Linked DNA regions of Bosea sp. 685. The protein of the gene in region 2 interacts with the protein of the main gene of each other region in a pairwise test. Links are inferred from orthologs where the notes say so. Each region holds a gene or a part of one and is shown on either strand. Other genes may lie near its edges. The genes, in order: paaX and RMR04_RS07435.

What was found.
Region 1: the proteins of RMR04_RS07435 (region 2) and paaX interact in binary tests that used the Escherichia coli proteins (3 or more experiments, as listed by UniProt). The link is inferred for Bosea sp. 685 from one-to-one orthologs.

What each region holds. Positions count from the first base shown.
Region 1 is NZ_CP134779.1:751,397-754,453, forward strand. Bases 243-2,983 are described here. They hold paaX (phenylacetic acid degradation operon negative regulatory protein PaaX), read left to right. Parts: upstream 243-1,048; coding sequence 1,049-1,918; downstream 1,919-2,983. Other genes in these bases: RMR04_RS04535 (TetR/AcrR family transcriptional regulator), read left to right, coding at 333-992; paaA (1,2-phenylacetyl-CoA epoxidase subunit PaaA), read left to right, coding at 2,038-2,983. Outside these bases: RMR04_RS04530 (ABC transporter substrate-binding protein), read right to left, coding at 1-36; more of paaA, read left to right, coding at 2,984-3,027. UniProt on the Escherichia coli protein: Negative regulator of the paaZ and paaABCDEFGHIJK catabolic operons. Binds the consensus sequence 5'-WWTRTGATTCGYGWT-3'. Binding of PaaX is specifically inhibited by phenylacetyl-coenzyme A (PA-CoA).
Region 2 is NZ_CP134779.1:1,327,754-1,330,918, forward strand. What follows is about bases 157-3,005. They hold RMR04_RS07435 (ATP-binding protein), read right to left. Parts: upstream 2,302-3,005; coding sequence 1,012-2,301; downstream 157-1,011. Other genes in these bases: RMR04_RS07425 (transcriptional regulator GcvA), read right to left, coding at 157-551; RMR04_RS07430 (DUF1127 domain-containing protein), read left to right, coding at 656-880; RMR04_RS07440 (response regulator transcription factor), read right to left, coding at 2,466-3,005. Also shown: more of RMR04_RS07425, read right to left, coding at 1-156; more of RMR04_RS07440, read right to left, coding at 3,006-3,165. UniProt on the Escherichia coli protein: Histidine kinase member of the two-component regulatory system CpxA/CpxR which responds to envelope stress response by activating expression of downstream genes including cpxP, degP, dsbA and ppiA.

The DNA.
Region 1 (3,057 bases), 580 kb from region 2 along the record:
GCGCAAGGACTGCCGTCCGAAGGCGGATTTCGTCATGGGGCGTTCCTCCAAGAAGGCCTGAGCTGGATCAAGCGCGGCGGTTGGCCCGCCGTTTTATTCCCATCGACATCGTAGCTGATGCCGATACGGTAGCAAGCTAAAATTAACCGGCCGATTGGTCAATCTTAAAAGCGAGATTTGAGCGTATCATTGATCGACCAGTCGGACAGTCTTTGATATCCAGAGACGACGGGACCGATTATGCAAGCTGGAAAGCGCAAGGCGGGACCCTCGGTATTGAGTCCGGCGAACAGGGCTGCGCTGGAAGCGACGACACAGGAACACGACACGCAATGGCTCGCACCCGCGCACAAGACTACGACGCCAAGCGGCAAACGATCCTGCAGCGCGCGGCTGAGCTCTTCGCCCAGTACGGCTATTCGGGAACCTCGATCACGATGATCGCGGAAGCTTGCGGGGCCTCCAAGGCGCTGCTTTACCATTATTACCCCGACAAGGTCGCGGTGCTGTTCGACATCCTGTTCGACCATCTCAACGATCTGGTCGCCGTCGTCGAGGACGCGGCTCGTTCGGCGAAAGATCCCCAGGAGCGCCTCTACGCCCTGTCTGCCGCCCTGCTGGAAGCTTATCGCGACGCGGACGCCCAGCATCAGGTGCAGATCGCCAATCTCAAATTCCTGAGCGACGATCGGCAGGAGACGCTGCGCGCTCTTGAGCGCCAGCTCGTGGCGATCTTCGCCGACACGATTGCCGAGACGGTCCCGGAGGTGGGGCAGGGGCCTCTGCTCAAGCCGCTGACCATGTCCCTTTTCGGCATGCTGAACTGGCACTATCTCTGGTTCCGCGAGGGCAAGGGCCTGTCGCGCCAGCAATACGCGTTGATGGCCTCGCAGCTCGTCACCGCCGGAGCTGCGGTTGCGGCAGAGGCCGTGGCGCCCACCACCGCCAGACCGCTTCGGCGTCAAGCTGCATCCGCCAAGCGTGGGGCGTGATGCAGCTTATCTGTCCTGCCGCTTGCGGTTGCGGCGCCGGGCGCTACTGATCGCCGATGTCCCGCGCCACCCTCGACCCGATCCTCGACCATCTTCGCGGCGAGCCGTCGCGGACCTGGTCGATCATCATCACCATCTATGGCGATGCGATCGTGCCGCGTGGCGGCTCGGTTTGGCTCGGGACCTTGCTTGCGTTCTTCCGGGCGATGGGCTTGTCCGATGGGCTTGTCCGTACGGCGATGTCCCGGTTGGCGAGCGATGGCTGGCTGGAGCGCATCAAGGTCGGCCGCAACAGCTTCTACCGATTGGCCGATAAGGGGCGCGACACCTTCCGGCTCGCGTCGGAGCAGATCTACACGCTGCATTCGCTGCCTTGGCCGGGGCGTTTCGACATGGTGCTGCTCGATGGCGGCGCTGATCGCGAGGCCACGAAGGCGGCGATGGAGAGCGCAGGCTTCGGAACCGCCTCGCCCGGCCTGTGGCTTGCGCCAGCCGGCGCCGCGTTGCCGGAACTGGTAAACGGCGCGCTGCGCTTCGAAGGGAGCGGCGACCTCTCGACCAATCGAGCGCTTGCGGCGAGGAGTTGGCCTCTCGATACCATCGCCGAAGCCTATCGCCGTTTCCAGGCGGCGTTCGAGCCGCTTGCGGCCGGCCTCGAGGGCGGCGTTCGCCTGTCCGATCTCGATGCGCTCGTCGCCCGCATCCTGCTGATTCACGAATACCGCCGGGTCGTGTTGCGCGACCCCGTCCTGCCCGCCGATATCCTGCCGGAGGACTGGCCAGGCGCATCGGCACGCAGCCTGTGCGCCGCGATCTACCGCCAGGTGCTGCCTGGCTCGGAACGCTGGCTCGACCAGAACGCCAGCAATGAAAGCGGCGAGCCGCTGCCGCGCTCGAGCGAGATCGAGAGCCGATTCACGACTTAACCTCAGGCCCTCGCTGCGCGGTCGCAGGCCTCATCGTGCGATAATATGTTACAGAAAATTGTTGACGTGACTTTTTCTGTTACATATAAATTGGACCAACGAGAAAAGAGGAGGAGCGCATGTATACGCAGGCCCTCAACACCAATCCCGATTCCGGCGAACGCCAGCTCGAGGATGCCGGCCTCGCGGCCCGGTTCCAGGCCAGGGTCGATGCCGAGGAGCGGATCGAGGCGAACGACTGGATGCCGGCGGCCTATCGCCGGACCTTGACCCGCCAGATCTCGCAGCACGCCCATTCCGAGATCGTCGGCATGCTGCCGGAGGGCAATTGGCTGACGCGGGCGCCGTCGCTGCGCCGCAAGGCCGCCCTTCTGGCGAAAGTCCAGGACGAGTGCGGCCACGGCCTCTATCTCTATGCTGCCGCCGAGACGCTCGGCGCATCGCGCGAGGAACTCGTCGACCAGCTTCTGAGCGGCAAGGCCAAGTACTCGTCGATCTTCAACTATCCGACGCTGACCTGGGCCGATATCGGGGCGATCGGATGGCTCGTCGACGGCGCGGCGATCATGAACCAGATCCCGCTCTGCCGCTGCTCCTATGGCCCTTACGCACGCGCCATGATCCGGGTCTGCAAGGAGGAATCCTTCCACCAGCGCCAAGGCTACGAGATCATGCTGACGCTGTCGCGCGGTACGTCCGAGCAGAAGGACATGGCGCAGGACGCACTGAACCGCTGGTGGTGGCCCTGCCTGATGATGTTCGGGCCGCCCGATGCCGCCAGCCTGCACTCCGACACCTCGACGCTGTGGAAGATCAAGCGCTTTTCCAATGACGAGCTGCGCCAGAAATTCGTCGACGCCACCGTGCCCCAGGCGCGGATTCTCGGGCTTTCGCTGCCCGACCCCGAGCTTCGCTTGGATGAGGAGACCGGGCACTGGCGCTATGGCGAGATCGACTGGGACGAGTTCAAGCAGGTGATCGCCGGCAACGGCCCGTGCAATCGGGAACGGCTGGCGGCGCGACGCAAGGCCCATGACGAAGGCGAGTGGGTGCGCGAGGCGGCGCTCGCTTACGCGCAGAAGCAGCGCGGCAAGGCGCTCGCCGCCTGAGCGAGCGCCGCCGGTGGGCTGAGGCAAACA
Region 2 (3,165 bases):
CGCAGCGGGCGGTCCGGATCGTTGAGCAGCGCCGCGTTGCAGACGGGAAAGAAACTCTCCGCCATCAGCAGTTCCGAGTGCAGGCCCTGGTAGCCCCCGGGCCCGTAGCGGACCGCCACATCGACGTCCTCGCGCGCGAAGTCGGTCAGGTGGAGCGAAACCGAGATGCGAACCTCGAGCTCGGGATGGCGCTGCTTGAGCGTGCCGAGTCGCGGGATCAGCCAGCTCAGGGCGAAGCTTGGCATGGTGCTGACCGTCAGGACGTTCGACGCATCGGGCCGCAGCGCCCGCGCCGTGGCCTCGTCGAGCTGGTCGAGTAATTGTGAGATCGAGGCGGCATAGCGCTGTCCGATCCCCGTCAGCGCGATGCCCTTGCTCGGCAGCCTGACAAACAGAGGCCGCCGGAGCCAGGCTTCAAGCGCCTTCACCTGCTGGCCGACTGCGCTGGCGGTGACGGCGAGCTCGTCGCCTGCCCGCTCATAGTTGAGGTGTCGTGCTGCGGCCTCGAAGGCGCGCAAGGAAGTGAGGGGCGGGAGTTGGCGGCGGGTCATCGCATGGCCAAGTTTTGCTTGGGCTGGGGCGAAGAACTTCTCATTTGCTTACAGGCTCCACAACCCCCAATTTACGGGCGGGAAATCTATCACAGGAGGCCGCCATGCCGGCCATGATCGCCACAGAAAATCTTGCCTTCGCCACACACCGCATCACGCACGGGCTTTCCGGCCTGTTCCTGCGCATAGAGGATTGGCTCACGGCGCGGGCCAGCGCGCGAGCGCTCTACCGCATGGACGATTTCGCGCTCTCGGACATCGCGCTGTCGCGCAGCGATGTGGAGCGGGTGAACGAGACGGCCCGCTGGGCGTTCTGGCGCCGCCGGTAGCCGCGGGCCCGGCTACCGCGAGACATACAAGAATAACAGATCGTCCCGGCTGCCGTCGGGACGATCTTGCGTTTGCTGACAGGCTTCCGGAGATGATCTGCCGGGGCGCATAGCGCCCTAACAGCCTCTGGTCAGACGGGCAGCCGTACCGTCGCCCGCAATCCGCCCAGACCCGAATCCGCCAGGATGATGTCGCCGCCATGGGCGCGGGCGATGTCGCGGGCGATGGCGAGGCCGAGCCCCGTACCGCCGCTGTCGACATTGCGGGCCTCGTCCAGCCGGAAGAAGGGGCGGAAAACCTCCTCGCGCTGCTCGGGCGCGATGCCTGGGCCGTCATCCTCGACCATCACGATCAGGTAGCGCGCGTCATGCGTAGCGCGGATGGCGATGCGGTCGCCGAAGCGGGCGGCGTTGGAGACGAGGTTGGTCAGCAGGCGGCGAAAGGCGTCGGGCCGGATCACGACGAGCGGGTCGCCGACGACCTCGAGCTCGGTCTGGTGGCCCTGCCTTTCGGCGTCGAATTTCAACTCCTCAAGCAGAGCGCGGATGTCGGTTTCGACCGCCGCTTCGCCGGCGTCGCCGCGCGCGAAGGCGAGATAGTCCTCAAGCATGCGGCTCATTTCATCGACATCCTTCTCCAAGGCGTCGATTTCGGTCGAGCGCTCAAGAAGTGCGAGCGAGAGCTTGAAGCGGGTCAGGATGGTGCGCAGGTCGTGGCTGACGCCGTTCAGCATCGTCGTGCGCTCGCCGATGGAGCGTTCGACGCGGCGCTTCATCTCGATGAAGGCGTTGCCGGCGCGGCGGACCTCGCGCGCGCCGCGCGGGCGAAACTCGGCGTCACGGCCCTTGCCGAAGGCCTCCGCCGCATCGGCCAGCTTGAGGATCGGCCGGATCTGGTTGCGCAGGAACAAGACCGCGATCGTCAGCAGGATCAGCGAGGTGCCGAGCATCCAGAGCAGGAAGATGTGGCTGTTCGAGGCATAGGCCGAGTTGCGCCGCGTCAGCACGCGCATCACATTCTTGCCGAGCTTGATCCTGATCTCGATCAGACTGGAGCGGCCGACCGTGTCGAGCCAGAACGGCCGCGCCACCTGCTGGCTGAGCTCGGTCGAGAGCGCGTTGTCGAGCAGCGAGAAGAAGGGCCGCGGGCCCGGCGCCGGCAGATCGGAATCGGGCAGGATATCGACATCCATGCCGAGCCTGTCGGCTGCGATACGTGACAGGATCGTGGTGTCGGCGTCCTGCGGATAGCTCTCATAGACGTCGATCAACATGGCGATGTCGGCTGAGACGGCCGAGGACAGGCGCTGCGTCACGGTCTGCCAATGCCGCTCCATGAAGACATAGGCGATGACGGATTGCAGCAGAACGACCGGTGCGATGACGATGACCAGCGCGCGCGGATAAAGCCCCTTGGGCATGTAGCGCGCGACGCCGTGCAGCGGCCGGCCGGCGGCCTTCAGGATCGGTTTCAGCGTGCTGCGCAGGCTGGCGCGCCAGCGCGCCCACGCCGCCAGCGCCCGGTTCAGGCCCAGCCCTGCCGCCCGGGTCAGGCGCGACCGGCGATCGGCGGGCTGCACGGGTGTCACGCGCGATCCGTTACGAGACGATAGCCGACGCCGCGCACGGTTTGCAGATAAAGCGGATCGGCGGGGTCGCGCTCGACCTTGCGGCGCAGACGGTTCATCTGCACGTCGACGGTGCGGTCATTGGCGGCGCTGCCCTGGGCGGCGAGCTGCTCGCGCGGCACGACCTCGCCGGCGCGCTCGGCCAGTGCGGTCAGGATTTCGCGCTCGCGCTCGGTCAGGCGGATCATCTCCTCGCCCTTGTGCAGATCGCCGCGCGCCAGCCCGTAGACGAAGGGGCCGAAGCGGACGAAATCCGGGCGCGTCGCGGATTGCGCGGCATCGACGACGATGCTGCGCTTGAGGATGTTGCCGAGCCGCAGCAGCAATTCACGCGGCTCGAAGGGCTTGGCGAGGTAGTCGTCGACGCCGAGTTCTAACCCGTTGATGCGGTCCTTGCTGTCGGCGCGAGCGGTCAGCATCAGGATCGGGATGGCGGAATCGGAGCGGAAGCGCTTGGCGAAATCGAAACCGTTCTCGCCCGGCATCATGATGTCGAGCACGATGGCGTCGAAGACGAAGCTGGTCAGCCGCGTATCGGCTTCCGCGGCGCTGGCCGCGGTGGTGATGCGGTAACCATTGTCGCCGAGGAAGCGGCCCAGCAAATCGCGCAGGCGGCGGTCGTCATCGACCACGAGGATATGGGGCGCTTCGTCGGGG